3 regions of the Staphylococcus hsinchuensis genome follow, and region 1 is predicted to be linked to each of the others. Evidence: predicted binding sites of a transcription regulator. Region 1 holds the regulator's gene; each other region holds the start of a gene.

What was found. Region 1 encodes CtsR, which represses protease genes until heat stress. Its sites were predicted from a motif close to ATGGTCAATAAAGGTCAAACA; they were not measured.
Region 2: a site for CtsR is predicted at 5,283-5,303, ahead of clpB (ATP-dependent chaperone ClpB). Genes of this name have one in related genera too.
Region 3: a site for CtsR is predicted at 2,518-2,538, ahead of clpP (ATP-dependent Clp endopeptidase proteolytic subunit ClpP). Genes of this name have one in related genera too.

What each region holds. Positions count from the first base shown of each region.
Region 1 is NZ_CP128355.1:845,862-857,038, reverse strand. Features, by position in the region: gene QQM35_RS04220 (PIN/TRAM domain-containing protein) at 1-104, opposite strand, end outside; gene radA (DNA repair protein RadA) at 226-1,596, opposite strand; gene QQM35_RS04210 (ATP-dependent Clp protease ATP-binding subunit) at 1,878-4,346, opposite strand; gene QQM35_RS04205 (protein arginine kinase) at 4,361-5,371, opposite strand; gene QQM35_RS04200 (UvrB/UvrC motif-containing protein) at 5,358-5,915, opposite strand; gene QQM35_RS04195 (CtsR family transcriptional regulator) at 5,932-6,393, opposite strand; gene QQM35_RS04190 (NupC/NupG family nucleoside CNT transporter) at 6,551-7,765, shown strand; gene pdxT (pyridoxal 5'-phosphate synthase glutaminase subunit PdxT) at 7,829-8,395, opposite strand; gene pdxS (pyridoxal 5'-phosphate synthase lyase subunit PdxS) at 8,397-9,284, opposite strand; gene QQM35_RS04175 (PLP-dependent aminotransferase family protein) at 9,383-10,759, shown strand.
Region 2 is NZ_CP128355.1:1,249,466-1,260,642, forward strand. Features, by position in the region: gene QQM35_RS06305 (YisL family protein) at 1-261, shown strand, start outside; gene QQM35_RS06310 (CoA-disulfide reductase) at 358-1,680, opposite strand; gene QQM35_RS06315 (Cof-type HAD-IIB family hydrolase) at 1,704-2,546, opposite strand; gene QQM35_RS06320 (metal-sulfur cluster assembly factor) at 2,661-2,969, shown strand; gene QQM35_RS06325 (acyltransferase family protein) at 3,296-5,113, shown strand; gene clpB (ATP-dependent chaperone ClpB) at 5,348-7,948, shown strand; gene QQM35_RS06335 (YjzD family protein) at 8,010-8,204, opposite strand; gene QQM35_RS06340 (beta-ketoacyl-ACP synthase III) at 8,475-9,416, shown strand; gene fabF (beta-ketoacyl-ACP synthase II) at 9,430-10,674, shown strand; gene QQM35_RS06350 (MFS transporter) at 10,861-11,177, shown strand, end outside.
Region 3 is NZ_CP128355.1:1,104,554-1,115,730, reverse strand. Features, by position in the region: gene QQM35_RS05520 (hypothetical protein) at 90-290, shown strand; gene QQM35_RS05515 (TIGR01777 family oxidoreductase) at 711-1,610, shown strand; gene QQM35_RS05510 (hypothetical protein) at 1,631-1,831, shown strand; gene clpP (ATP-dependent Clp endopeptidase proteolytic subunit ClpP) at 1,888-2,472, opposite strand; tRNA gene QQM35_RS05500 (tRNA-Arg) at 2,624-2,695, shown strand; gene QQM35_RS05495 (hypothetical protein) at 2,723-2,920, opposite strand; gene whiA (DNA-binding protein WhiA) at 3,027-3,971, opposite strand; gene QQM35_RS05485 (gluconeogenesis factor YvcK family protein) at 4,013-5,005, opposite strand; gene rapZ (RNase adapter RapZ) at 5,010-5,918, opposite strand; gene trxB (thioredoxin-disulfide reductase) at 6,191-7,135, opposite strand; gene QQM35_RS05470 (tetratricopeptide repeat protein) at 7,201-8,637, opposite strand; gene QQM35_RS05465 (acyltransferase) at 8,656-9,129, opposite strand; gene lgt (prolipoprotein diacylglyceryl transferase) at 9,144-9,974, opposite strand; gene hprK (HPr(Ser) kinase/phosphatase) at 9,978-10,913, opposite strand.

The sequences.
Region 1 (11,177 bases):
TGACGTAAACCAAAGTCAGATGCAATTTCAGGGATTAAATAAACTCCTAAACTTGCCCCTAATATGAAATAACAAAGTATAACGATGATTTTTAATGTTTTCATTGTCACCCTCCCTTCTCATCTTTTATTAATAAATAATGTCTGAATGCTTTAATTTTACTTTTTGAATAACTTAACGCCTATGTATTATGACATATCGTTCCGTTTTACGTGTTACGTGCAATTATTTTGAAATTGCATATTTTAAAGCATCATGAACATTTTCCACTCCTATAACTTTAATATCTTCTGGGAACTGCCAGCCACCGATATTCGTCTTTGGAATAATGACTCTCTTGAAACCTAATTTAGCCGCTTCTTGCACACGTTGTTCAATACGTGACACACGGCGAACTTCTCCTGTTAAACCTACTTCACCGATGTAACAATCTAGCCCATCGACTGCTTTATCTTTGAAGCTTGAGGCTGTAGCTACAATAATACTTAAATCTACTGCAGGTTCGGTCAGTCTAACCCCACCAGCAACTTTAATATATGCATCTTGTTGTTGTAATAAATAATTTTCTTTCTTCTCCAAGACGGCCATCAATAAACTCAATCGATTATGATCAATGCCTGTAGCCATACGTCTCGGGTTGTTAAATGTCGTAGGAGTAACTAACGCTTGAACTTCTATGAGTAGCGGTCTCGTACCTTCCATCGTAGAGACGATTGTAGATCCAGGTACATTCGTTGACCGTTCTTCTAAGAACATTTCAGAAGGATTTTTGACTCCTTTCAAACCGCTTTGTTTCATCTCGAAAATACCCATCTCATTTGTTGAACCAAAACGGTTCTTAACTGCTCTTAATATACGATAAGCATGGTGCTCATCACCTTCAAAGTAGAGTACGGTATCAACCATATGTTCTAACAACCTTGGGCCAGCAATTTGTCCTTCCTTCGTCACGTGTCCAACGATAAATGTTGCAATATTCATTTGTTTTGCAATGTTCATTAGGCTTTGGGTACTTTCTCTCACTTGAGAAACTGAACCTGGTGCTGAACTGATTTCCGGATGAAAGATTGTTTGGATTGAATCGACCACGAGTAAATCCGGTTTCGTTTGTTTCACAGTTTCATGAATAATTTCCAAATCCGTCTCTGCAAAAACATTTAGATTGCTTGAGTTTTCTTCTAATCTCTGTGCTCTCAATTTTGTCTGGCTTAATGATTCCTCACCCGTAATGTATAACACATTATGAGATTGAGAAAGTGCTGCACAGACTTGTAAAAGTAAAGTAGACTTCCCTATACCAGGATCTCCACCTATTAACACAAGAGAGCCATTTACAATACCGCCACCAAGTACTCGGTTGAATTCTTCCGATTTACTCAATATACGTGGCGTCGTTTCTTGCTGTATATCATTTAACTTTTGTACTTTAGCTGTGTTTTCACGACTACGCACGCCATGTTTTGGACTAGATCTCGCCTTTTGTTCTACTATTTCTTCCATTTGGTTCCATGCGCCACAGTTAGGACATTTACCCATCCATTTCGGTGACTGGTAACCACATGCCATACATTCAAAAATTACTTTTTTCTTGGCCAAAACTGCACCTCCATCTTTAATAAGAACAAATCTATTTTAAACCTCATACAGAGTTAAAACAAATTAAAATACATTATTCTTTTTTATTGGTGTTTATAAATCACTTATTTTATTATAACCACAATTAAATCGGTCATCCTTTCCATGAAATTTTCACAAAATAAAAAGAATCTGAGACAAAAATAGATGTCTCAGATTCTTTGTTAACGAGTGGGAATACGAAATCTCTATTATAAAATTCGCTTTCTGTCCCACTCCTTATCGTTTATTTGTGTGTGAAGCTATTTAGATTCAGAAGTTGCTTTATCTTGATCTTCAGTTTCTGTACGTTCTTGAATGTCATATTTAAATTCTTCTCCATCGTAATCAATTTGAACGTCTTTACCTTCAATTTGATTACCGTCTAAGATGAGTTCACTTAAATTATCTTCTACTGTTTTTTGGATTGCACGAATTAATGGGCGCGCACCGTATTCTGGGTCATAACCTTCTTCTGCAATTTTTTCTTTCGCAGCGTCGGTTACTTTAATGTTGATGTCTTGTTCGTGAAGACGACTTGTTAATCTGTTTACCATCATCGTAACAATTTCTTTCAATTCATCTTTTGATAGTTTGTGGAATACGATAATGTCATCTACACGGTTTAAGAATTCTGGACGGAACGCATTTTTCAATTCTTTCAACATTGTCTTACGGATTGTTTCATAGTCTTCACCTTCAGCTGCGCCACCAAATCCTGCAAATCGTTGGTCTTGTAATTCTTGTGCACCAACGTTAGAAGTCATAATAATCACTGTGTTACGGAAGTCAACTTGACGACCTTTCGTATCTGTTAAATGACCATCATCTAATACTTGTAATAGGATGTTGAATACATCTGGGTGTGCTTTTTCTATTTCATCAAATAAGATTACAGAATATGGTTTACGTCTAACTTTTTCAGTTAATTGGCCACCATCATCATGACCTACATAGCCTGGAGGGGCTCCGACTAAACGACTGACAGCGTGTTTTTCCATGAATTCACTCATATCAACACGAATCATGGCATCATCTTCACCAAACATAGATTCAGCTAATGCACGTGCGAGTTCAGTCTTACCTACACCAGTTGGGCCAAGGAAGATGAAACTACCGATTGGTTTTTTAGGATCTTTCAATCCAGCTCTTGCACGTCTAACGGCTTTACTGATTGAAGTTACCGCATCTTTTTGTCCGATAACTCTGTTGTGTAGTGTATTTTCTAAGTTTAATAAACGATCTGATTCAGTTTCATTGATTTTTGTTAATGGAATACCTGTCCATCCAGCGATAACTTCACCGATGTCTTCTTCAGATAATGCTGTGTTATCACCGTTTTGAGTATTTTTCCAATTGTTTTTAGATTCTTCGTATTGTTTTTCTAATTTTGTTTGTTTATCTCTTAAGTTAGCTGCATTTTCGAATTCTTGAGCATGTACAGCAGCATCTTTTTCATTTTTAACTTGCTCAATTTCTTGTTCAATTTCTTTTAAGTTTGGTGGTGTTGTATGATTTTTCAATCTTACTTTAGAGCTTGCTTCGTCAATTAAGTCGATTGCTTTGTCTGGTAAGAATCTATCTGATACATAACGGTCGCTGAGTTTAGCAGCTGAAATAAGTGCTTGATCTGAGATGTTAATACGGTGGTGTGCTTCATAGCGATCACGTAACCCTTTTAAGATTTCAATTGTATCTTCAACTGTAGGTTCATCAACTTGAACAGATTGGAAACGACGTTCAAGTGCTGCATCTTTTTCAATATTTTTACGATATTCATCTAAAGTTGTCGCACCGATACATTGTAGTTCACCACGTGCTAATGCTGGTTTCAAGATGTTTGAAGCATCGATTGCACCTTCAGCACCGCCAGCACCTACTAATGTGTGTAATTCGTCAATGAATAATATGACGTTACCTGCTTGATGGATTTCTTCCATAACTTTTTTCAAGCGTTCTTCAAATTCACCACGATATTTCGTACCTGCAACAACCGTACCCATATCAAGAGACATCACGCGTTTATCTTTTAATGTTTCTGGCACTTCGTTGTTAACAATTGCTTGAGCTAAACCTTCTGCAATTGCTGTTTTACCAACACCAGGTTCACCAATTAATACTGGGTTATTTTTAGTACGACGACTTAATACTTCGATTACACGAGTGATTTCTTTATCACGACCGATGACTGGATCTAATGTGCCATCTTTAGCGATAACAGTTAAGTCACGTGCAAGTCCATCTAATGTTGGTGTGTTGTTTGATTTGTTTGCTTGCGCATTTTTTGTATTCATTTCAGGACTGCCTAGTGCTTTTACAACTTGTGCACGGGCTTTCGTAATGTTTAAGTCTAAGTTTGCAAATACACGTGCAGCGACACCTTCATTTTCACGAATAAGACCAAGTAAAATATGCTCAGTTCCTACGAAATTGTGATGCAATTTACGTGCTTCATCCATTGATAATTCAATAACCTTTTTCGCACGAGGTGTGTAATGTAGCGCACCCATTTGCTCTTGGCCATGACCGATAAGTTTTTCAACTTCTTCGATGACCTTTGCTTCCGTAATATCAAATGACTCTAGCACTTTAGCTGCAATACCTTCTGGCTCTTTCATAAGTCCTAAGAGTAAATGTTCTGTTCCTATATTTGAATGATTTAATCTAATTGCCTCTTCTTGGGCGTGTGCTAATACACGTTGTGCACGCTCTGTTAATCTACCAAATAACATAATAGCATGACCTCCTAATTTATATGTTCTCTCAATATTTGCGCTCTAATTTCATTTACTGATCTATCATCTTCATCATCTAATAAGAATGGTGTTTGCATCGCGATCATCATTTCATTAAATTTAAAGTGCTCTAATTCTAAATAACCTAAATCAATACCAAGCTTTACATCGCTCAGTCTTAATGAGGCCTCTTCCATATTCATCAGTCTACTATACTTTAAAATACCTAACGAACGATATACTCGATCTAGCGTTTCACTATGATTGTGCTCATTAAGCTGATCCCTTATTTGAAGTTCTTCGTTGATAATCTGTTGCACAACTTCGTTTAAACTCTCGATAATATGATCTTCGGTGTTACCTAAAGTAAGCTGGTTAGATATTTGATATATATGACCGTAGACTTGCGAACCTTCTCCGTAAATACCTCTAATTGTAAAACCAAATCGGCTGATTGTTTGAGCAATGCGATTCATCCGGTTCATAATCGATAATCCAGGTAAGTGCACCATGACACTCGCCCTCATACCTGTCCCAATATTTGTAGGACAAGTCGTTAAATAACCGAGATTTTCATCAAAGCTAATATCTAATGCTTTATCTAATTTGTCGTCAATTTCTGATGCTTTCTCATACAAACTATGCAGTGATAAATCATTTCCCATTGCTTGTATGCGAATATGATCTTCTTCATTTACCATGACACTTAACGATTCATCCTCATTCGCTAACAATGCAGAAGCCGGTTGTTTAATTAACTCTGGGCTTATTAAATGTTTCGCCACAAGTTTATATTTACTCTGTTGGTCCATCATATCTAATCGTTGAATAGACATTTCTGGAAGTGCATCCTGTACTTCGTTTATCACTCGAAATCCTGCCTCTTCTGATGGAAACATCAACGGATGAACATGATTATTTAAATTTCTAGCTAGTCTAATTCTTGATGACATAACGACTGGCACTTCAGCTACATTACGCATCCATTCACTCATATATGCATTAATTTCACTGTTGTTCATCACGATTCACCTCGCTGTCCGCCTTCAAAGCTTTGATTTCATCACGAACAATTGCAGCTTCTTCGAAATTTTGTTCTTCTATGAGTTTGTCTAAATATGACGATTTTTCTTCTATTTTCTTTTTAAGTGCTAACTTTTTATATGAAGACTGAGGTGTTTTGCCGACGTGTTCAACTTGTCCGCCTTGCACGCGTCTAACAATATCGATAATGTCGTCTTTGAAAGTTCCAAAGCAATCCGCACAACCGAATTTACCGACGTGTGCAATATCTTTGAGGGTCATACCGCACGTAGGACAACGTTTCTCTTCTTTAAATGCAATGTTATCAAACTCTAAGCCGTGTTTTGCTGCTAAGTGCTGTAAGATTTGTTTAATGACGAAAGTATCTTCAATATCATCGTTACCTTGCATTTGCTGATCGTTCGACCAAACATTATCACTTTGTGCACATGTCGGACAAAGCCATTTTTCTTCTAATCCATCTACGCCTTTAAAAGCAACTTTATATTCAGCTTCGTTTGAATGACAATTTTCACAGAGCACGTCACATCACCTCACTTTAATAATAACTAATCACGTGTAGCAAACGTTTAAGAATATTAGCTCGAATAATATCTCGAGCCATCACATCCATGTTTAATGTTTCTCTGTCTATTACAGCTCTGATCATCTTAGCTTCTCTTTCATTGATGTAATGGTTGTCTAATAAACCATCAATAATATAGTATCCTTGTTGTTGAGAAATAGATGGTCCGATCAATTGTAATAAGTGATTAATATAACCTTTTACGTCTCTATTTTCTATCTTCGTGATGCGGATATAACCGCCTCCACCACGTTTACTTTCTATTTCATAACCGTGTTCGTTCGTAAAACGAGTCTTGATCACATAGTTTAGCTGCGAGGGTACACAATCAAAGCGTTGCGCAATATGTGCACGTTGAATTTCAACTACATCTTCATTTGCGTCCTCAAATAATTTCTTAATGTATTGTTCTATGATGTCGGACATGTTATGCATGTTCATCACCTCTTTTGACCATCTTTGACTATATTATATGACCAACTTTGACCTTTTTCAACCAATTTGATTTAAAAATTTTAAAATACTCATGTTAGTAAACTCTGTTTTATTGTATGATATAAGATAAGAAAATTTAAAAGGGACTGAAATTATTATGCATATTATCATAGGATTAATTGGGATTGCAGTATTTTTAGGCTTGGCCTATTTATTTAGTTCTGACAGAAAGAACATTCGATGGAAGTATGTCGGAATATTACTCTTAATACAACTTGTATTTGCTTTCATATTATTAAAAACAAAGTTCGGTATTACAGTTATCGGAGCGATATCAAATGGCTTTAACTATTTACTATTAAAGGCAGCTGAAGGTGTAAAATTCGTGTTCGGTGGTTTCGAATATGTCGATCCGAAGAACCCACCATTCTTCTTTAATGTATTACTACCTATCGTATTTATTTCAGCGTTAATTGGTATCTTACAATACACAAAAATTTTACCTTTAATCATTAACTTCTTAGGTTTAATCATTTCAAAAATTAATGGTATGGGTCGTCTAGAATCATACAATGCGGTTGCTGCAGCTATATTGGGACAATCAGAAGTATTCATTTCATTAAAGAATGAGTTAGCTCACATTTCTAAACAAAGACTCTATACGTTAACTGCGTCTGCGATGTCTACAGTTTCAGCTTCGATCATCGGTGCATACTTTACGTTGATTGAACCACGATACGTAGTTACAGCTGTAGTATTAAATTTATTTGGCGGTTTTATCATCGCATCTATCATCAATCCATACACAGTTGATGAAAAAGAAGATAAATTGATTTTAGAGAAAAGTGAAACAAAGAAACAATCTTTCTTCGAAGTATTAGGGGAATACATCTTAGACGGATTTAAAGTTGCAGTCATTGTCGGGGCAATGTTAATTGGTTATATTGCAATCATTGCATTGCTCAATGGTGTCGTGAGCGCCATCTTCACTGGCGTATCTGGTGGACATATTACATGGGACTTCCAAACATTAATTGGTTTTGTCTTTGCGCCGTTTGCATTCTTAGTCGGCGTACCATGGGATGATGCCGTTCAAGCAGGTTCAATCATGGCAACTAAATTACTTTCAAACGAATTCGTAGCAATGGAAAGCTTGAGAAAGGCGAAAGATATGAGCGACCATGCGGTTGGTGTTATTTCAGTATTCGTTGTATCATTCGCAAACTTTAGTTCAATTGGAATTATTTCTGGTGCGATTAAATCTCTAAATAGTGAAAAAGGAGATATGGTTGCACGTTTTGGATTAAAATTATTATTCGGTGCGACACTCGTATCATTTATCTCAGCAGCTATAGCAGGATTCTTCATTTAATAAAAAAGTGGTTCATCGCATATTTGCGACGAACCACTTTTTATTATTTTAATGGGATTTATATTATTTTTCTTGTTTAGCTACAATTTCATCTATGAAATATTGAGTAATTCTAAAATCATCTGTTAATTCAGGATGGAAAGAAACACCCAAATATTTACCTTCTTGTACTGCTACAATTTTATTTGAGATTTCACTAAGAATTTGAGCCTCGCCATGAACTTCTGTGATATGGGGTGCACGAATAAACACGCCTTCGATATCTTGAGCCACACCTTTAACATCTAATTCACTTTCAAAGCTATCTACTTGTCTACCGAAAGAATTTCTCTCAACAGTAATATCTAATTTATTGAGATAACCTTCTTCGCCAACTATATCTTTAGATAGTACAATTAAACCTGCACATGTCCCAAACATTGGAAGCTCAGATTGTTGTAAGGCTTCTTTAAAGCCATATAAATTCATTAAGCGACGTAAAGTAGTAGATTCACCACCAGGTATGATTAAGCCATCTATATCGTTTAACTGCTCTGTTCTTTTAACAGAGATACCTTCATGTCCACTTAATTCAATATGGCGTATATGTTCTCGAACAGCACCTTGAAGTGCTAATACACCTATCTTCATCTTACCAACCACGCTCTTGCATACGTTCTTCTAATGACAATTCATTAATGTCTAACCCTTTCATAGCAGTACCTAAATCTTTTGCTAAACGGCCTATTAATTCATAGTCTTGATAATGTGTTGTAGCTTGAACAATCGCTTTGGCGAATTTTTCAGGATCATCTGATTTAAAGATACCTGAACCAACGAACACACCATCAGCGCCTAATTCCATCATTAATGCAGCATCTTGAGGTGTTGCTACACCGCCCGCAGCAAAGTTAACTACTGGTAAGCGACCATGATCTTTAATATCTTTTAATACTTCATAAGGTGCACCAATATTTTTAGCCTCAGTCATAATTTCATCATCATTCATTACTGTTAAACGACTTACTTCAGCATTAACTTGTCTCATATGTCTTACTGCTTCAACGATATTACCTGTACCTGGCTCACCTTTCGTACGTAACATCGCTGCACCTTCACCAATACGTCGTGCAGCTTCCCCTAAGTTACGGCAACCACATACAAATGGTACAGTAAAGTTATCTTTACGTAAGTGGTATTCTTCATCTGCAGGTGTAAGTACTTCAGATTCATCGATATAGTCAACACCCATAGATTCTAATACTCTCGCTTCAGTAATATGACCAATACGACCTTTAGCCATGACTGGTATAGAAACTGCATTCATAACCTCTTCAATAATATTTGGGTTAGCCATACGTGCTACACCACCAGCTGCTCTAATATCAGATGGTACACGCTCTAAAGCCATCACTGCAACTGCGCCAGCTTCTTCAGCGATTTTAGCTTGTTCTGCATTTACGACGTCCATAATTACGCCGCCTTTTTGCATTTCAGCCATACCTCTTTTAACTCTTTCTGATCCAGTCATTTTACTCATAAATTATTACCCCTTTACTAAGTTGATTAAATTCATTTTAAAAGATAAACTGGTATTTAAAAAGGGACAATTCCGAATTAATTTAAGGGGTCAGTTATATGGTAAAATCACATCTCTATATCAAATTGTATGAAGATTTAAAACAACAAATTATTGAAGGTCAATATCAATCTGGAGATAAATTCCCGTCAAAACGTGCATTAAGTCAGCACCTTTCAGTGAGTAACACTACGATTGAGCACGCTTACCAATATCTATTAGATGAAGGTTATATTTACTCGAAACCACGTTCAGGTTACTTCGTCTCAGATATCGAGAATTTACCACTTATACACAGAACAGGATCACCTGTAGAATATGATGAAGATTCAAAAACGATTCAAAATGATGTTACAACTCATTATGATTACGCATTTAATTTAAGAGAAATAGATACGGAATATTTTCCAAACCAACAATTTAGAAAGTACGCACGTGACACTTTTGAAGATAATGCAGTGAATCTATTACAATATACGCACCCTAAAGGGGAGTGGAAGTTACGCCAAGAAATCGCACATTATCTGTTTTATAGTAGAGGGGTTACATGTCGACCAGAACAAATTATTGTTGGATCATCTACTGAACAGCTCATTTATTTACTAACCGATATATTAGCAGAAACAGACTACATTATTGAGAATCCAAGTTACCCACCTATCAAAAATGTACTGGATAAAAAAGAAATCTTCTATGCGCAATTCCCAGTAAACAAGACAGGTATGGATTTAAAAAACTTAAAAACCTCAAACTATCATGTTGCATATGTGACACCATCCCACCAATTTCCAACTGGATATGTCATGAATCTCAAAAAAAGAACCCAATTAATTCATTGGGCTCAACAACGAACTGATCGCTACATCATTGAAGATGATTACGATTCAGAATTTAGATATTTTGGGAAACCTATTCCTGCTTTACAAAGTTTAGACACGAAAGACAAAGTGATTTATATCAGTTCATTTTCAAAATCACTGTTCCCTAGTTGCAGAATCGCATATTTAGTCCTACCCGATAAATTAGTGGATAAATTCGATCATATGCATAATAAACCATCAAATACAGTGCCTACACACATGCAACATATCGTAGCAAAATTCATGGCTTCTGGAAGTTTTGAACGGCATTTAAATAAAATGCGTAAAGTATATAAAGCCAAACTTCAATATATTATTGATGCGCTAGAACCCTATCATAAACAGTTGAAGATTGATGACGCACTTGCGGGCATGCATTTCACTTTAACTGTAAAAAATAAATTAACAACAGAACAATGTTTAGCACGTGCAAAAGATAACCACTTAAAAATCATTCCTTATAGTATGTATGATGATACAATCACTGAAACCAAATTTATTTTAGGATTTGGAGGCATTCCATTTTCAAAAATTAAAGATCACACCGACGCTTTAATCAAATCCTTAACCGTTTAGACTCACTTGTCCAAGGCAACTTGGGCTTAGTGAGTCTTATGCAAGTGTGGAAGCACTTGCGTACCTATCATTCATCAGCTTCAAACGCTTTTAAAGCACTACTTGTTTTTTCAATACTTAGTAGTGCTTACGTAAGTGGTTAACCCACTTACGAATCCTTTTTAACCAGGGACAATGCAAGTTAGAAGTTAAGCTCCTTTTGTGCCTGCGGCACTGATTAGCGCCGTTTGGATATAAAAAAAGAGACCTTTCGGTCTCTTGGGTTATTGCCTGGCAACGTCCTACTCTTGCGGAACGTAAGTCGGCTACCATCGACGCTAAGGAGAATCTTCCTGATTACGAAGGCAAGCGCTCGCATCTTTCCTCATTTTCGTTCTTTCCTTATTCACTTACCTCTTGTAAGCTCTTTGCGTCTTTC
Region 2 (11,177 bases), 400 kb from region 1:
ATGGTATTAGTACTGATTTCTGGTTTTTGGTTATGGATTCAAGCATTTACTATGGACAACGCAGGTAGTCATATCGTATTGTTACTTAAAATGTTATGCGGTGTAGGCGTTATCGCTTTAATGGAAGTGACAATAGCAAAAAGAAAAAAAGGACAACCTAGTAATGGGATGTTATGGATTACTATCGTGTTAATCCTTATTACAATGACTTTAGGTACGATTTTACCAAGAGGCCCAATTACACAAATGTTCGGCCTATAAGAGATGAATAAATAAATTAAAGCCCATCATAAGAAGCATAAACTTTTTATGATGGGCTTTTTATATAACATTATACACATTTAATAAATGTCACCATTATTTATTTCGCGCTTTGTAACCAATCATATTAATAACGTCTTTTGGGCTACTATAAGGTGGGGCGTATGCAACTTCAAATTCTGTAAGTTCATCTATGGTAAGTTGATTCATCATCGCCATCGATAATATATCAATACGTTTATCTACGCCTTGTTGCCCCACAGCGGCCGCACGCAAGATGCGGCGATTAGACTTATCAAAATAGACACGTAATGTTATTTGAGTATTACCCGGGTAATAACCAGCATGTGTACCCTGAGTAGTTTCTACATATTCATAATTAAATTGGTCTAATAATTGAGGGTTAACACCTACGCTCGCTAAAGAATAATCAAAGAATTTAACTATATTAGCACCTAAAAATCCTTTGAATACCATATTTGGATTACCTGCAATTTGTTCAGCAATAACACTGGCGGCACGATGCGCACCCCAAGCAAGTGGGATGTGGGCTTCGAGATCTACATGACGATAACAAGCTTTTATGATATCGCCTAAAGCGTATACATTCGGTATATTCGTTTGGAAACGATTATTCACTGGTATATAACCTTGATCGTCTAATTGTATGCTGGAAGATGCAATGAAATCAGAATTTGGTTTAATGCCGACACCTTCAATTATCATATCGTAGCTTTCGACTTTTCCAGATTTGAAGTAAACCTTTTTTCCCTCAACTTTATCGATTTCTTCATTAAATCGATAATTGATTTCACGTTTATCTAATTCATCGATAATCGTTTGGTTTAAATCTTCATCCATGAGTTTATTAATATGTGTGGAGCGGTGAATTAAAGTCGGTGTGATGCCTCGTGCATAAAAATTTTCAAGCACTTCTAAACTAATATAGCCCGCACCTACAATTAAAGCGTTTGAAACGTTATGCTGCTCAATATATGCATCAATATCATCTGTATCTTCCAGGTTTCTTAACGTGAAAGCCATGTCGCTATTTAAACCTAAAGTATTTGCGCTACAACCTGGGCTTAATATGAGTTTATCGTAGCTTTCCTCAAATGTTTTATCTTGTTGAAGGTTATGAACGGTTACAGTTTGATCATCTTCATTGATACTCGTTACTTTATGATGAGTTTTAACAGTGATTTGTTTTTTATCGAAAAATATTTCAGGTGTTGTTTCGACAACTTTATCGCGAGAATCTACCACTTTTCCGAGATAATAAGGTAATGAACAATTGGCAAAACTCATGTCACGATCTTTTTCGAATACAATGATTTCACTTTCTGAATCTAATCTTCTTATTTGGCTAGCAACAGTGGCGCCTCCTGCGACAGCTCCTACTATAACAATTTTATTCATATCTATACCTCCTTAAGTATAAATTAAATATGGGTCGAGATATGATTTTCATAAGGTATATTTAATTTGAAATAATCATTTAAATATCTGCCGATTCCATCTTCATTATTTGAATATGTGATTTCGTTTGCAACGTGCTTGATTTCGTCTAAACTATTTTCCATTGCAATGCCATGTTTCGCGTATTTAATCATTTCTAAATCATTATCTTCATCACCGAAAGCAATGATATGATTTCGGTCAATATTTAATTCATCTGTGATGTAATCGATACCTGTTGCTTTACTGATACCTTTTTTAACAATTTCTATAACTGGGAATGGTGAACCCCATCTTCTGTGCTCAATATTCTCAGCGTAGAAACGTGTTAACATTTGTTTAATGCGCGGTATCATATTTTCTTCAGCTTCTACTAAAATAGAAGTAGGTGATTCAGTTAAAGTTGTGAGTAAATCACCTGTTTCTATTTTAGGATCACCCATAGAGAAACCGTCAAATAATTTCTGATCAAAGTTATCGAGGAACACACGATCTTGTATTTCAGCTATGATATTTGAAACGCCATAGTCATTTAATGATTGAATAATACTTCTTGATAATTCTAAATCTAGAACTTCATGTAAGGTTTCAAATTGATCATTCTTAGGGTGGTGTACGTATGCACCATTAAAATTTATAACGGGTGTATCTAAATTTAATTCATGATAATATTTTTGGCTCGCTCGATAAGGACGCCCAGTAGCAATCATCAGTTGGTGTCCTTGCGATTGTAATTGTTTTAATATTTTTTTAGTATAAGATGAAATTTCCTTTTCATCATTTAAAAGTGTTCCATCTAGGTCTAAACATATTAAGTGAGTTTCCATGCAAAGCTCCTTATTGAATTTTCAGTAATGTATCAATATCATAGCATTTTATTGGCGTTTTGTAAGATATTTGATATATTGTAGTTATCATATTTTTAAGGAGAGGTGAGACAAATGGATGAAGGATTAAAAGATAGCATTTTAAATGCACTAGAAATGGTTATTGACCCTGAATTAGGTATCGATATCGTAAATTTAGGTTTAGTATATAACGTCGATGTAGACGATGACGGATTATGTACGGTTGAAATGACTTTAACTTCAATGGGTTGTCCTCTTGGACCGCAAATTACTAACCAAGTGAAAAGTGTTTTAGCTGAAATACCAGAAATATCAGATACTGATGTAAATATTGTATGGAACCCACCATGGGGTAAAGAGATGATGTCTCGCTATGCAAAAATCGCTCTAGGTATTGGCTAATATAATTGCTTAATTATATATAGACTAGCCTGAATGAAGGAAGATGTACGAGAATGTAACTGTCGACCAGAAGATGTGGTGGTAAGTTGCTTCCTAAGTCTTTACTTCAAACAGGCTAGTTTTTTATATGTTAATTTTTATACGATTATTTGGAAAAGGTAACATTTTACTTGTATACTGTTTATTATGTGAAATAAAAATAATCATTAAAAAAGTTAGCGAGTCGTTACATAAAAGATTGCAGTAATATTACAAAAATATTACAATAAATAAATGGTATGAATTAAATTTAAACGATTAATATAAAAAATGAAAGTTTGGGGAACATGAATCAAAATTCAAATTATGGTGAGAACAAGGCACATCCTTCAAGATATATGCCAGGATTAGATGGATTAAGAGCCATCGCCGTTATTGGAATAATTATCTACCATTTGAATAAACAATGGCTCACAGGCGGTTTTCTTGGTGTAGATACATTTTTTGTTATTTCAGGATATCTTATAACGAGTTTACTCTTGAAGGAATACGAACAAACGGGAATTATTAATTTAAAGAACTTTTGGATTAGACGTATAAAGAGGTTATTACCAGCAGTGCTCGTATTAGTTAGTGTTGTAACGTTAGCAACACTCATATTGAAACCTGCGCATATTGTAGATATTAAACACGATGCTTGGGCGGCTATATTTTATGTTTCAAACTGGTGGTATATTGCATCAGATGTAAATTATTTCGAGCAATTTGCATTTATGCCATTAAAACATTTATGGTCATTAGCAATTGAAGAACAGTTTTATATATTCTTTCCTATTATATTGATAACGTTATTACTTACTTTAAAGAAATATAGAAATGTTGCATTAATATTTTGGATAGTTTCTTTGATTTCATTACTATTAATGGTCATTATTTCGCAACCCAATGTTGGACACTCACGTGTATATTTTGGTACTGATACACGTTTGCAAACTATCTTGTTAGGTGTACTATTTGCGTTTATTTGGCCTCCATTTAAATTAAAGAAAAATCCTGCACCAATATTAAAGCATATAATTGACGGAATCGGAGTATTTGGATTACTAAGTACATGTCTATTATTTTTCTTTGTTAATGATAATAGCAACTGGATTTATAATGGAGGATTTTATTTAATTTCTGTACTAGCTCTATTTATTATTTTAAGTGCAGTTCATCCTACAGGACGTTTTGCCAAAGCTTTAGGCAATCCAGTATTTGTTTATATAGGTAAGCGTTCATACAGTTTATATTTATGGCATTTTCCAGTGATTAGTTTTGTCCATTCTTATTTTGTTGATGGTCAAATACCGTTCTATGTTTATTTTATAGATATTATTTTAACGTTACTCTTAGCAGAACTGTCATATAGATACGTTGAACAACCGTTTAGAAAGCAAGGTTTCAAAGCATTTACGTTCAATCGTTTCAAAACGAAAGCGTTAATCCGTACAGTTGTATTATTAATATTTGCAGTACCGACGTTAATCATTTTTGCAGGTGCATTTGATTCTTTAGGTAAAGATACAACGAAACATAAAAAGACGACATTTAATACTGAAAAGGCAGATAATAAGATTGTACAACCATTACCTATTGATGTATCGAAATTGACTGGACAAAAAGATAGCAACAGCGATACTAAGGTATATACAAAAATTAAGCCATTATTAATAGGTGACTCAGTAATGGTCGATATAGGAGAAAACTTCAAAACACGTGTACCGAAAGCCAAAATTGATGGTAAAGTTGGTCGAAATTTATATGATGTATTACCAGACGCGAAAAGTAAGTACGGTGAATATAACAAGAAAGATGATAAAGTTATATTAGAATTAGGTACAAATGGTGATTTCAATGAAGATCAATTAAACAAATTAATTGGTGAATTTGGTAAAGCCGATATTTATCTCGTTAATACACGTGTTCCTCGTAACTACGAAAGCCATGTGAATAAGCTTATGGCTCAAGCAGCGAAGAAACATAAAAACGTCACATTAGTCGATTGGCATAAACGTTCAGAGGGGCACACAGAATACTTTGCATCTGATGGTATTCATTTACAACAATCAGGTGTAGAGGCATTATCAGATGAAATATTAAAACAATTAAAAGATAAAAAATAATATTAGAAAATAGACAAACCCTTAATAATTTGAGAAGGGTTTGTCTATTTTTTATTGAGTTTAAATGCTATAAAATGAGTGAAATGATAATAACAAATAATATTAAAAAATTTGTGTTTTATGAACTTAAATTGTTGAATAATAGATGAGTAAGTATTATAATTAAATTAAGGTCAAAGAAAGTCAAAGTCAAAAATAAATCTTTGATCTATCACACATAGTGAGGTGAATGATTTGGATATTAATCAAATGACTTATGCAATGCAAGGCACTTTACAACAAGCTGTTGAAATTGCACAAGAAAATCAAAACCAAAATGTAGAAATAGAAGCCATTTTAAAAGCGGCATTACAACAAGATGAAAGTTTATTTAAAAGTGTATTTGAGAGAGCAAATATTGATACAGAACAATTGATAGAAGCTTATAATCAGAAATTGAAAAATTATCCAACTGTCCAAGGTGACAATGTACAGTATGGCCAATATATTAGTCCTAAAGCGAACCAATTGCTTAACAAAGCTGAAGCTAATATGAAAGCATATGAAGATGAATTTATTTCGATGGAACATTTAACTTTGGCTGCCATGGAAGAAGATGACACAACTAAAAGATTCGTAAATAATAAAGATGAAGTAATTAAAGAAATTATTAAAAAAATAAGAGGAGGGAATCACGTGACTTCACAAAATCCAGAAGCAAACTATGAAGCATTAGAAAAATACGGACGTGACCTTGTAGAAGAAGTTCGTCAAGGTAATATGGATCCCGTTATTGGTCGTGATGAAGAAATCAGAAATGCGATTCGTATATTAAGTAGAAAAACAAAAAACAACCCTGTACTTATCGGTGAGCCTGGTGTAGGTAAAACTGCAATTGTAGAAGGGCTTGCTCAAAGAATTGTACGTAAAGACGTGCCTGATTCATTACTTGATAAAACAATATTTGAGTTAGATTTAAGTGCACTTGTTGCAGGTGCAAAATATCGTGGCGAATTTGAAGAGCGTTTGAAAGCGGTATTGAAAGAGGTTAAAGAATCAGAAGGCAGAATCTTACTATTCATTGATGAGATTCATATGCTCGTAGGTGCAGGTAAAACAGAAGGTGCAATGGATGCTGGCAACATGCTAAAACCAATGCTTGCACGTGGTGAATTACATTGTATCGGCGCAACAACATTAAACGAATACCGTGAATATATTGAAAAAGATTCTGCCTTAGAACGTCGTTTCCAAAAGGTTAACGTTTCAGAGCCAGATGTAGAAGATACGATTTCAATATTACGTGGCTTGAAAGAACGCTACGAAGTTTATCATGGGGTACGTATTCAAGACAGAGCGTTAGTTGCAGCAGCAGAATTATCTGACCGCTATATCACAGATCGATTCTTGCCAGATAAAGCTATCGACCTTGTTGACCAAGCATGTGCGACAATACGAACAGAAATGGGTTCTAACCCAACTGAGTTAGACCAAGTCAATCGTCGTGTAATGCAACTTGAAATTGAAGAATCTGCATTAAAAAATGAATCAGATAACGCAAGTAAACAACGACTACAAGAATTACAGGAAGAATTATCAAATGAAAAAGAAAAACAAAATGCGATTCAATCACGTGTTGAAGAAGAAAAAGGTAAAATTTCTAAACTTCAAGAAAAACGTACAGAGTTAGATGAAAGCCGTAAAGCGTTAGAAGAAGCTGAAACGAACTATAATTTAGAAAAAGCAGCAGAACTACAACATGGAAAAATACCACAAATTGAAAAAGAATTACGTGAAATGGAAGCAACTTTCCAAGACGAACAAAATGGAGACACAGATCGAATCATTAGAGAAATTGTTACTGATGAAGAGATTGGTGACATCGTAAGTTCATGGACAGGTATTCCAGTTTCTAAATTAGTCGAAACTGAAAGAGAAAAACTATTAAATCTATCTGATATCTTACACGAACGTGTAATTGGACAAGATAAAGCAGTAGATTTAGTATCGGATGCAGTTGTAAGAGCGCGTGCCGGAATCAAAGATCCTAATAGACCAATCGGTAGTTTCTTATTCTTAGGTCCTACTGGTGTAGGTAAAACAGAATTAGCAAAATCACTAGCTTCAACATTATTTGATTCAGAGAAACATATGATTCGTATCGACATGAGTGAATATATGGAGAAACATTCTGTGTCTAGATTAATTGGGGCACCTCCAGGCTATGTAGGTCATGATGAAGGCGGTCAATTAACAGAGGCTGTGCGTCGTAACCCTTATTCGGTGATTTTATTAGATGAAATAGAGAAAGCACATTCAGATGTATTCAATGTATTACTTCAAATTCTTGAAGAAGGTCGTTTAACAGATTCCAAAGGTAGAGTCGTAGATTTCAAAAACACAATTATTATCATGACAAGCAATATTGGTTCACAAATCTTGCTTGAAAATGTTAAAGATGCAGGCGTTATTACTGAAAGTACTGAAAAATCTGTAATGACGAGTCTAAATCAATACTTCAAACCAGAAATTATTAACAGAATGGATGATATTGTATTATTCAAACCATTAACTGTAAACGATATGTCACACATCGTCGATAAAATTATTAATGAATTAAATATTCGATTAATGGATCAACGTATCTCTATCAACGTTTCAGACGAAGCTAAAAAATGGTTAGGTGAAGAAGCATACGAACCACAATTCGGTGCACGTCCACTAAAACGATTTGTACAAAGACAAATAGAAACTCCATTAGCTAGAAAGATGATTAGAGAAAACTTAATCGAAGGTACAACAGTTAATGTCGGATTATCTGAAGATGGATTAACATTCGAAGTTAACCAACCTTAAAATGCATAACAAAAAACCATGGTACTGATGAAGTACCATGGTTTTTTTATTTATATTGAATCTATTGCTGTTTATCTGGATGTTTGGTAGTAGGTTTAATGGCTAAATCAAATAAGATTACAAAAATTGTAAATATTACTGCCACAATGAGTGGTGTAATTAGATTTAAAGTCCCGCCACCTTGTAAACTATTTAATACGAAATTGACCATTTGTATTAAAACAATAGACCAAAATAGAACTGCGAGGTATCTCATTATGTAATGCCTCCAATAAGTTTTATATAACTTCATTATAAATAACTCAGTACTATTTGTATAGTAGCAATCAAGTAGTTCAATCATTTATCTATGATTCTACATTTCATTTTCACACTATTAAGATGAAGAAAAATGTGCCATTATGTAACTGTAGATTCTTTTTATAAAGAGACAACTACATAAGGATCGACATTCTTGTAATTGAAAGAAAAATTATGTTAAATTAATACCTGGTATTAAAAATATAGTTTAAGAAGGTGTACAACCATGAATGTGGGTATTAAAGGTTTCGGTGCTTATGCACCTGAAAATATTGTAGATAATGCCTATTTTGAATCATTTTTAGAAACTTCAGATGAATGGATTTCTAAAATGACTGGTATTAAAGAACGTCGTTGGGCGAATGAAGATGAAGACACAACTGATTTAGCATATAAGGCAAGTGTTAGAGCAATTGAAGATGCAGGCATAGAAGCATCAGAGATTGATATGATACTTGTAGCTACTTCAACAGGGGAGCATCCTTTCCCAACTGTAGCGAACTCGTTACAAGAACGCTTAGGTATAGGTAAAGTTGCCTCTATGGATCAACTGGCTGCTTGTAGTGGCTTTATGTATTCATTAATCAATGCGAAGCAATTTATCCAATCTGGAGACTATCAAAATATACTTGTAGTCGGAGTTGATAAGCTCTCTAAAATTACAGATATGACTGATCGCTCGACTGCAATTCTATTCGGAGACGGTGCAGGCGCAGTCGTTGTTGGACAAGTATCAGAAGGTCGAGGAATTCTAAGTTATGAATTAGGTTCAGATGGTTCAGGTGGAAAATACTTATACTTAAATCCAGATAACGGTAAAATATTTATGAATGGAAGAGAAGTATTCAAATTTGCTGTTAGAATTATGGGTGAAGCATCTACAAATGCAGTAGAAAAAGCAAACTTAACACCAGAAGATGTGGATATGTTTATTCCACACCAAGCAAACATTCGAATCATGGAATCATCTAGAGAACGCTTAGGCATTCCTAAAGAAAAAATGAGTGTTTCAGTAGATAGATTCGGTAATACATCAGCAGCTTCAATTCCTTTAAGTATCGCTCAGGAATTAGAAAATGGTAAAATAAAAGATGAAGATGTTTTAGTACTTGTAGGTTTCGGTGGCGGTCTCACATGGGGCGCTGTAACATTAAAATGGGGTAAATAGGAGGAGTATAAATATGAGCAAAGAACAACGAGTTGTGATTACAGGTGTTGGCGCATTATCCCCACTTGGTAATGATGCAAAAACTTCATGGGATAATGCATTAAAAGGTGTCAATGGAATTGATACTTTAACACGTATCGATACATCAGATTATAATGTTAAATTAGCTGGTGAATTGAAAGATTTCGACGTAGAGGATTATATTGATAAAAAAGAAGCACGTCGTATGGATCGATTCACACAATATGCAGTTATTGCTGCCCGTGAAGCTGTAAATGACGCTAAATTGACTATCGATGACAACAATGCGAATAATGTTGGCGTGTGGATTGGCTCAGGTATCGGTGGTATGGAAACATTTGAAACTGCTCATAATAAACTATTAAAGAGAGGTCCTAGACGCGTTAGCCCATTCTTCGTTCCGATGTTAATTGCCGATATGGCTACAGGTCAAGTTTCTATTGATTTAGGTGCTAAAGGACCAAATGGTGCCACTGTTACAGCATGTGCTACAGGTACAAACTCAATTGGTGAAGCTTTCAAAATCATTCAACGCGGAGACGCAGATGCAATGGTTACAGGTGGAGCTGAAGCGCCAATTACACATATGGCCATTGCAGGATTCACTGCAAGTAAAGCACTTTCTACAAATGAAGATAGAGAGACGGCTTGCCGTCCATTTCAAGAAGGTCGTGATGGTTTTGTTATGGGTGAAGGCGCTGGTGTTGTAGTTCTTGAATCATTAGAATCAGCTCAAAAACGTGGCGCAGAAATTTATGCAGAAGTTGTCGGTTATGGCTCAACAGGTGACGCTTATCATATTACAGCTCCTGCTCCTGAAGGTGAAGGTGGCTCACGTGCAATGCAAGCAGCTTTAGAAGACGCTGGTATCGAAGCGAAAGATGTACAATATCTCAATGCGCATGGTACGAGCACGCCAGTTGGAGATTTAACTGAAGTACAAGCGATTAAAAACACATTTGGTGAAGCATCAAAATCATTAAAAGTAAGTTCAACAAAATCTATGACTGGACACTTACTCGGAGCTACAGGTGGAATAGAAGCCATCTTCTCAGCATTATCAATCCGTGATCAACGCGTAGCTCCAACGATTCATGCTAATTCACCAGACCCAGAGGTGGATATTGATATCGTTCCAAACGAAGCCCAAGATGTAGCAATCACACATGCTATGAGTAATAGTCTTGGCTTCGGTGGTCACAACGCTGTACTTGTATTCAAGAAATTTGAAGATTAATAAATATATAAATAGATGCGTTAACTAGGATACTTTTTGAGTATCCTAGTTTTTTATTTTTATAAATAATTATGTACTTTATTAAGTGGAAATTTTAAAAATAGGGTGTGTCATCTGTTTAAAAAAGCTATAATAGAGTTCAAATTCATCATTAACTACAATATTTGCTTAAATGGGGGGACAAAAATGAAAAAGTTTAATACACTTTCGTCAACCTTAAAAAGTAGACTCATCGCTGAGTTTATTTTAAATATTGCAAGTCAGTCAATTCTCCCATTTATGGCTTTATATTTAACAAGTAAAATAAATGCAATATTTGCTGGTACTTTTTTAATAGTGAATATAATTGTGACCTTCGGTATTACCTTTTTAGGAGGATTTATTGGAGACCATTTCAACAGAAAGAAAATTGTAAACATCGTTCATGCATTATATGCCATATGTCTTATCATATTATCGATAACTGTAAATATGAATGGTATTGGTTTAATTATATTTTGTAG
Region 3 (11,177 bases), 260 kb from region 1:
TTCAGAAGTACTCAAACCCTGAACAGTATTATTTCTTAAAATAAACACATTTTACACTTTATTAACTATTACAGGAAGTGACCCTTTTAATGACTAATAATAACTACAATCCGCATGATATCTTCAATGAAACAGATAATCACAAGCAAAAAGGATTACGACGTATGATGTCGGAAAACGATGATTATGAATCTCAACCAAAATCGAAGAAACAAATAGTTATTTTATTATTAATAATAGTTACACTTATAATTACTGCTTTAGTTATATCTCAGATCTTTATTCACTAATCTATAACTAACGTTAGTATAAAGAGAAATGGACGACTATGCAAAAAATACACTATTTTTTGAAGTAACATCTAACTCTTCGTAACCACCTTCAGCAATACCCCTTACTTACTCAACTTTCATTTGTAACTTACAAAAGCCTGAAACGTTGTAACGTCTCAGGCTCATTACTAAAGGGAGTTAGATATTTACCTTCGTAAGTATATTATGGGTATACTGAAATAATTAAGAGATGATTAATTTCTATCGAAGGTACTTTAATTATAAATCTATATAACCTCAAATAAAATAGATTTCAACGCAACTTAATGACATATTGATGACTAATTTTTGAACACTATATGTCATTTGCGTATTAAATAAATTGTAGCTACTCACTAACATTCGTATAATAGAATACATAGCGAAGAGGTGATCTATTTGAAAAATTATTTAATTACAGGCGGCACTGGTATGATCGGTTCAGAGTTAATCAATGCCATTGTCCATAGTGAAGCCCATATCACTGTATTAACGAGACAGAATATTCAAACGTCACAATCACAAATAACATATATCAATTGGTCACAGCCAAATTGGGAATCACAAGTTCCAAGTGACATCGACTTTGTAATCAATCTCGCAGGTGCTAGTTTAAATCAACGATGGACACAATCGTATAAACAAGAAATTATGTTAAGTCGACTGAAAGCTACACAAGCTTTATACGACTTATTTAAAGACCGCACACATAAGCCGTCAGTGTTCTTTAATGCGAGTGCTGTCGGGTATTACCCGCCTGATTTATATCGTACCTATACTGAACTAGATCAAACGTTACCTTTTGATTTCTTATCTGAAGTGGTCTATCAATGGGAACGTAAAGCTCGACAGTTTGAGACTTTAGGTACACGCGTCATCATTGGACGATTTGGTATGGTACTCTCAAATCAAGACGGTGCATTACCATTAATGAAACTACCTTATGAATTAAATGTCGGTGGTAAGGTTGGTTCAGGTAGGCAATGGTACTCATGGATTCACATTGATGATGTAGTTCGAGCTATTCTTTTCACAATTAATTCCGATAAAGCTCAGGGTGTATTTAATTTCACAGCGCCTATCATCGAACGTCAAAATATGTTCGGCTATACGATTGCACGTGTGACAGAGCGTCCACATTATACTTGGGTGCCCGCACCATTTCTTAGATTACTACTCGGTGAAATGTCGACAGTCGTATTAGATACTCAAAAAGTAATCCCTAACAAACTTCAAGCGATCAATTTCGAATTTAAATATTCAAACTTAAAATCAGCGTTAGAATCAATATTAAAATAACTAGACAAAAGAGGTGCTAAATGATGAAATATGATGCACTCACGCACATATTATTATTAATTGTAGGCTTGTTACTACTTGCAAATGGTATATTGTCTTTTGATAAAACGATTGCGATGAGCATTGTTTCTATAATCTTCATTATAGTTGGATTAATCATCGTAGCCTTTGGAGGAAAGTTAATTTACGATAATAAATTTTCCAATAGTAAAAGTAAATAAAACGACAATATAAAAAACCTGAGACAATGTATGTCTCAGGCTTTTTATTTCACTAATTATGCTTCAGGTTCCATAACATGGTCTACTAAGCCGTATTCTTTTGCTTCTTCAGCAGATAAGAAGTTGTCACGGTCTGTATCTTTTTCAATTTTTTCTATTGATTGACCTGTACGTTCTGCTAAAATTTTGTTTAATTTAGCACGTGTTTTTAAGATGTGGTTAGCAGCAATTTCGATTTCTGTTGCTTGTCCTTGTGCGCCACCTAATGGTTGGTGAATCATTACTTCAGCATTTGGTAATGCAAAACGTTTACCTTTCGCACCTGCTGAAAGTAGGAATGATCCCATAGACGCTGCCATGCCGATACAAATTGTTTGTACATCTGGTTTGATGTGTTGGATTGTATCGTAAATAGCGAAACCAGCAGTTACGCTACCACCTGGTGAATTTATATAAAGATAAATATCTTTTTCAGCATCTTGAGCTTGTAAGAATAATAATTGTGATACAATTGAGTTTGCTACGTTATCATCAATTTGTGAACCTAACATGATGATACGGTCTTTTAATAAACGTGAGTAAATATCATAAGCACGTTCCCCACGGTTTGTTGTTTCAATTACTGTAGGTATTAAATTCATTATTACTGCCTCCTTAATTCTAACTGATAAATACATTTTAACCTAAAAGTCAAATATGGTCAAAAAATATAACTCCCAGATTTAAAAGTTTTTTATATTTCCATTGACCGACAAAATGATCATTTGTACACTATTACTAATGTCCTTTTATCCCCTCGTAGTGTAATGGATAACACATAAGATTCCGGTTCTTAGAATAGGGGTTCGATTCCCTTCGAGGGGGGTTTTTTATGATAATTTGACTTTATGACTAAATCACAAAATAAGAAATGATTAATATGATGATTGAAATAGCAGTTGTAATGGTGAAAACCGGTGATATGTTGTTGATTAATTTTTTATATTCACTGTCTGGCGCATTTTGCTTTTTGAGGTCAACACATTTTTTCATTACATACAGTGCTTCAATTAATGAAACAATTAATACAACTAATAGTAAAATAAGCATTCATCATGATCCTTTCATCTTGGGAATAAATATGTAAAAAAAGACGGTACGTTTTAACTCAACGTACCGTCTTTACTCTTTCACAATTATTACATTATTGTCAAACTTATAATTCAATAATTTCACCACTGCGGAGTTTATCTGCCATTTCGTTTAACTTTCTTAAACGATGGTTTACCCCAGATTTCGAAATCTTTCCGGTAGACATCATTTCACCTAACTCTTTTAATGAAACGTCTTGATGTTCAACTCTTAACTTCGCAATTTCTCTCAATCTATCAGGTAAGTTATCTAAACCAATTTCTTGATCAATCAGTAAAATGCTTTCAACTTGTTTCATAGCAGCACTTACTGTTTTGTTTAAGTTTGCAGTTTCGCAATTAACTAAACGATTAACTGAATTTCTCATATCACGAACAATACGCACGTCTTCAAATTTCAATAACGCTTGATAACCACCGATTAAACTTAAGAAATCAGAAATTTTTTCAGCTTCTTTTAAATAGGCAATACTGCCCTTCTTACGTTCTAAATGTTTAGCATTCAATCCATAACTATTCATCAATTGCGTTAAACCTTCTGAATGATCTTCATATAATGAGAAAATCTCTAAATGATACGAAGATGTTTCAGGGTTGTTGACTGAACCACCTGCTAAAAAAGCACCTCGTAGATAACTTCGTCTCATTTCATCATCTTGAATCATCGCTTCATCAATCTCATGCGTGAATATACCATTCTTTAAAATGCCTAAATCATTTAGTATTTCACGTGCGCGAGCTTTTATGCGACAGATATAAATATTGTTCTTTTTTAATTTCATTTTCTTTCTTACAAGTAGTTCAACTTCAACTTTAAATACCTTTTTAATTAATGAATAAATTCTACGTGCTGTCGTGGCATTTTCAGTTTGAACATTAATGATAAATTGTTGGTTGGATAAACTGAGTGCACCATTCATTCGGATAAGTGCACTGAGCTCTGCTTTAGCATTGATTTCATCTACTTCGATTCTCGTCAGCTCATTTTTCATATCAGACGCAAAGCTCATCGTATCATCAGGCCCTTCTTTACTAAGCTGAGTGCTTAGATTTATTCATCTGTATTTCTCTTGAATTGGATTGTTGATGTTTCTCTTAACGCAATTTCATAAATCATCTTCGCCAACACTTCGGTATTATGTCTTACATAAATTTCCGATGAAATTTCAATTAAATCTGGATGTGTAAAAACCTTAATACCAAGTCGTTTCATAGCTTCTGAATCGTTTTTAACAGGTGCAGCATTATCTTTTTTATAACGTTCAAGTACATCGTTATTATATGTTTGTGAACCACAAAGTGCATAATCAATACATTTTTCACCAATTTGATTATGAATTGCGTTGACGTGATCTAATACAGTATAGCCATTTGTTTCACCTGGTTGTGTCATAACATTAGACACATACAATTTAGGGGCATCACATTTTAATAATGCTTCTGAAATACCTTTGACACAAAGATTTGAAATCACACTTGTATATAATGAGCCTGGCCCCATAACTATGAGGTCGGCATTTTCTAAAGCCTGTACGGCTTCTTCCATAGGTTCAACATCTTCGGGTTCTAAAAAGACATTTTTTATACGTTTATTTCGTTTAGGAATTTCAGACTCTCCATAAATGACCTCACCATCTTCCATGACAGCATTTAAACGTACACTCGCGTTTGTAGATGGTATGACGCGTCCTTTAATGTTAAGTATTTCGCTTAGCTCTTTCACCGCATGACCAAAGTCATCAGTAATATTTGTCAGAGCCGCAATTAATAAATTTCCTAATGAATGCCCTTCAATTTGATTTTCTTTAAAGCGATATTGGAATAATTGTTCCAATGTCGATTCAGTTTCACTTAATGCAGAAATTACATTTCGTATATCCCCTGGTGCTGGTATATCCATTTCATTTCTTATCTTACCTGTACTACCACCATCGTCTGAAACAGTTACAATCGTCGTAATATCAATTTGATAATCCTTTAAACCTCTTGCTAAAACGGATAAACCTGTACCTCCACCGATGAGGACAAGTTTGATTCTTCTCATAGTATTATTTCACGCCACTTTCTATATGTGCATCACGATGATGAACATAAACATTATAATCAAAGCTCTCTTGTAGTTCTGCCCCAATGCGTTTCGCTAAGGCAACTGATCTATGTTGTCCACCTGTACATCCAATTGCTATGACAAGTTGTGATTTACCTTCCTTCTTATAACCCGGAACCATAAATTTCAACAAGTCCATTAACTTTTCATAAAATATATTCGTTTCTTTCCATTTCATCACATATTTGTATACCGCTTCGTCTTCACCAGTTAATGGCCTTAATTCATCAACGTAGTGCGGATTTGGTAAAAATCTTACGTCGAATACCAAGTCTGCATCTATTTGAATGCCATGTTTAAAACCGAAACTGATGACATTGATATTAAATGTTTGGAAATCACTATCGTTAAAATAGTCACGTATCTGATTACGTAGCGCTTTAGGTTTCATATGTGAAGTATCTATTGTGTAATTCGCAAGACTTTTAATTTCACTCAATAAACTGCGCTCTTCTTCAATTGCATCAATTAATGAACGTTGACCATTATAAGTTAATGGATGTGCTCTTCGTGTTTCCTTATAACGAGAAATAAGCTTATTATTTGTAGCTTCAAGAAACATAATGTCTACAATAACGTCTGTATTACTCTTAATTTGATCAATTTCTTGAATTAACGCTTCAAATAATTCCTTACCACGTAAATCAATAGCAATCGCTACCTTTTGTAAAGATGGATTACCTTGATCCATTAAATCTACAAATTTTCCCAATAAGATTGGAGGTAAATTATCTACGCAAAAATAACCAATGTCTTCTAAACTTTGAATGACTACTGATTTTCCTGCTCCTGATAATCCAGTAACAACCAATAATTCGCTTTTTACTATTTCTTTTTCTTCTCGTTGCATTTTCCCACACCATCCATAGTTATTTTTAACTAGAACAAATCGTCTCGTGCTCTATTGAAAGTCTAAGTCGTTAATATATTTGTACATGATACATGCTATCATATTATATTTTACATTAAAATCTGTGACTATAGTAGTCGTAACATCAAAATAAAAAGACTAGTCACTTCATAGATGAATGAACTAGCCTTTTCACTAATGATCTTATAAACAAGCTAATATAAGCAATTTATCATAATCTGTACTTAAAATAAGAGATGCTTAAATTTACTTTATACTTCTAATTTTTCTTTCAACTGTTCGATATATGCAATTGCACTTTGCGCTGCAATACTACCGTCGCCCGTAGCTGTTACAATTTGACGTAACCCTTTGTCGCGCACATCTCCTGCAGCATAAATACCAGGCACTTTCGTGCTCATATCATCATGTGTTTCGATATACCCAACGTCATTTGTGATGCCTAAATCTGTAAATGGCGCTGTTAATGGTTTCATTCCAATGTAGACGAAAACACCGTCAGCATCTAATTGTTGTTCTGAACCATCTTTCGTTGATTCAAGCGTTACTGAGCCTACTTTACCATCTTTTTCATTGATTGTTTTCAATGTGTGGCTCCAAATAAAATCAATCTTGTCATTTTTAAACGCTCTTTCTTGTAAAATGCTTTGGGCACGTAATTCATCTCTACGGTGAACAATTGTTACGCTATCTGCGAATTTCGTTAAGAAAGTACCTTCTTCGACAGCAGAATCACCGCCGCCAATGACGAATAGCTTTTTCCCTTTAAAGAATGCACCATCGCACACTGCACAATAACTTACGCCACGGCCACCAAGTTCTTCTTCACCAGGTACACCGATTTTTTTATATTCAGCACCAGTTGAAATAATTACTGCACGTGCAGTAATTTCGTTGTTCCCTAAATCAATGACTTTGTAATCAACTTTATCTTCGATAGACTTGATATCTCCGTATTGATACTTTGCACCGAACTTTTTAGCATGTTCAAACATCTTAGTTGAAAGGTCAGGTCCTGTTATCATTTCAAAGCCAGGAAAGTTTTCAACCTCTTCGGTATTGGCCATTTGTCCGCCTGGCATACCACGTTCGATCATAACTGTACTTAAATTTGCACGTGATGCATAAACTGCTGCCGTCATACCAGCAGGTCCAGCACCAATAATAGCCACATCAAAATCCACTTGTTCAGTCATTTTAATAGCCTCCTGTTTTCTAAATCAATATGCGAATTATATATGATAATCAACACATTATAAACCTATATGCTCAACAATACATCTATCATTTTATTCAAACGGTATTGTGAAATATCAAACCATTCTTCAACTTGTCGCTTCGTCACTTTGTGCTCATTATTGCGATAATAATTATATACGAACGCAGCAACATAAGCATCTACAGAGCTCAAATCCAGCTTCTCTGCAATCACTGCTTCTGCTTGATCAATCCACGTGACAAATAATAACGAATCATGCGTTAATGAATCAACCTCATAAAGTTTGACCATTCCTCGGTGGATAAAATCTAGCTTATTTAACTTTAAATCTTGAATCAAATAAGTTAAATAAAGCTTTTCATAATCATTCATCGTTTCCAATACCGACCAGATATCTTCGGTCATAAACACTTCTTTACCTTTTAATTGGTTTAATAGAAATATACCATACAATCTGTAATGGCTATCGTCACTGTGCAATAAAGGTAAAATTCTACTCTCAAAAATAGCTTTACTTTCATCAATCACCCAAGGTGCATAACCGACATTAACTTTAGCAATTTCTTGTAATTTGTTCCAGAAGAATTTACTTTCTTCTATATGGTTTAAATGATAATGATTAAAGCTCAATGCATTATACATTTGTAATGAAAGGAACTTGCCTTTTTTATAAAGCGGTTGCAGTATCTTTTGAGAAGCTTCGTATTGTTTCAAATAACAAAGTACAATACCTAATTTAAACGATTCATCGTCATTCATCGGCATCACTTTGTTTAAAATTTTTAAATAACGCTCATATTTTTCAGTATCATTCGTGTTATAAAGTAATAAAGTATAATGACACAATGCATAGACATCTGTACTGTCTTCGGATAATAACCTTTCGAACATGACTTTCGCACTATCAAAATCATTTAAATATAAATAACACATCGCCAATAAGTTACGTACGATACGATGATCTTGTATTGAAGCATCTTGGCGTAAAATATAATTTTGCGCTTCTTCCAAACGCCCTTGTGAAAATAAAAATTGGAAGATAACCTGCGCGACAAATAACTGACTTTCTATTTTAATATCGTTGTTAGATGAATATGAGACCTCAAACATCTCTTCAAGTTCAGTTTTATAATCTTCATCATCCGTCAATATGACGTAATTCATACCAAATAAAAAAGATTTATTCGGATCATTAAGCGTAATATTTAACTGACTTAATTGGTAATAACTTTCAGGAATCATCGTTCCAGCCGCGATATTTTCATAGAATAAATGCTCAGCTTGGTTACTCATGCCTATGTGGGTCAGAGACTCAGCATATTTAACTTTAATATCAAAATCTTGAGGTGACATATCAAGCACTTTGGCATAATACTCAGCTGCTTTTTTATAGTTTTGTTGCGAAAACTTTTGTTCACCCATTTTTTTATAAAACTGACTGTCTAACGTCATAGGTATAATATTGTTATTGCGTGCCATCCATGCTCACCTCCTCTATTACTTAATTTGCATGGGATTGCCATATGCAAATGCTGAATCAGGAATACTCTTTGAAACAACTGTGCCGGCGCCTACTTTCACATTAGAACCTATTGTAACACCAGGCAATATCGTCACATTGGCACCGATTAAAGTATTGTCACCAATATACACTTCACCTGTGCGATATTCATCCACTAAAAATTCATGCGTTAATATTGTTGTATTATAACCTATAACACAATTTTCTCCAACGTGTATGAGACTGGGATTTAGTATATCAGGTACAACTTTATATGCAAAGGCTGAATGTTGACCTACCTTCATGTTTAAAACGTGGCGATATAACCAATGCTTTATTCGTACATCGGGTAAATATCTACATAACTCGACAATAAATGTATTTTTAAAAACTTTTAACCCGTTAACATATTGGTACATATGCCAGAGCGGGTTTTTAGTCTTAACAACTATCTTTTTTAAGTTTCTCATCTCGTTACTCCTTATTACAGTCCTTTTTCAGGCCAAGTTAAAGCGCCTGCATCTTTATAACGCGGTGCTTTATATCTAACTCTACGAAGAACGATGACAGTAATACCTATGATGATTAAAATAATAGACATTAATTGGGCTATTCTGATTTGTCCAAATAGCATAAGACTATCAGTTCGTAAGCCTTCTACGAAAAATCTGCCTAATGAATACCATATAAGATATAAACAAATCGTATCTCCAACACGTAAGTGCTTTCTGATAAATAATAATATGACAAATCCACAAAAATCCCAAATGGATTCATATAAAAATGTTGGTTGGTAATAATGTCCATCTATGTACATATTCTTAATGATGAAATTCGGAAGATGCATATTTTCTAATACGTGTTTAGAAACTTCACCACCATGTGCTTCGTGGTTCATAAAGTTCCCCCATCTCCCTATACCTTGACCTAGAATTAAACTTGGTGCAATGACATCACCAATTTGTAATGGGTTTAAATTCTTTTTCTTACACATGATTACACCTGTAATAAAGCCACCAATTAAACCGCCATGTATCGCTATACCGCCGCGCCAAATCATCGGAATTTCAATCGGATGTTGCATGTAGTATGGCCATTGGAAGATAACGAAATAAATACGCGCTACAATAAATCCAAAGAACGCACTCCAAAAGATAATATCGACTAATTTCTCTTTGTCATGACCTAAACGGACTAAGCTCGATTGTGCGATGAAATACCCTATGAGAATACCAATTCCGATAATAATGCCGTACCAACGTACTGAAATTGGACCGAGTTGAATCGCAACTGGATCAATATAATTTAAAATCATTTGTTAGTTCTCCTTATTGTGATTTCCATTTCGTAAGATTTCAGCATTTAACCGATCGTTAAATTCTTCTGCAGTATTAATACCCATAATATTTAATCGGTAATTCATGGCAGCTACCTCAATAATCACTGCTACATTACGTCCTGGTCTCACTGGGATTGTCTTTTTCGTGATTTTATTATCTAAAATACGTAATTTCTCTTCATCTAAACCAACACGATCATATAATTTACCTTCGTGCCAATTTTCTAAATGTATATTCAATCGTAATCGTTTTTCAGTCAATATAGAGCCAGCACCAAATAACGTCATAACATTAATAATGCCTAATCCTCTAATTTCTAATAAATGTTCAATCAGTTTAGGTGGTTTACCTATTAATTCATCTTTACTAATTTCACTTATTTCAACATTATCATCTGCAACAAGACGATGCCCTCTTTTAACAAGTTCGAGTGCTGTTTCACTTTTACCGATACCAGAGTCACCCGTAATCAAGACGCCTACACCATAAACATCCACAAGTACACCATGAAGCGATGTTGTACGGGCTAAGTTATGTTCTAAAAACGTCGTCAATCGACTCATCAGTTGCGTCGTTGCAGCAGAAGACTCAAATAAAGGCGTATTGTTTTCCTCGGCAGCTTTAATGAGTTCTGTTGGTGGCTCTAAATCTCGCGTTACAATAATGGCAGGGGTTTCTGGACGACATAACTTTCTCATACGCCCTTTTCGTTCCTCATCAGGTAATAAATTATAAAATGATAATTCCGTTGTACCTAATAATTGAATACGGTCAGATGCATAATGCGAGAAATAACCAGCCATTTCCAAACCAGGTCTTGAAATATCAGTATTTTTAATTGTTTTATTTAATCCTGATTCACCAGTTACGAGTCTTAACTCAAACCGTTCGATCAAGCTCTTTGTTGTTAACATAGGTTCACCTCTATTTATAATTCCCTTTCAAAACTACTTGCTTTCATCATATCAAAAAGCGCTAATAATCCATATTAAAAAGTGTATCAGAGCCGGAGTTATATGCACAATTATATTTATTATAACCTATATTCCAATTTTTAAAGCTAAGGTGCTCCTCCCTATACTAAAGGGTTCAAGTATTAAATATGACATAGTTATTTTAAAGAAGCATCATTTCTCACAAAAAAATAATGATTTCCATCACATTCGATAGAAATCATT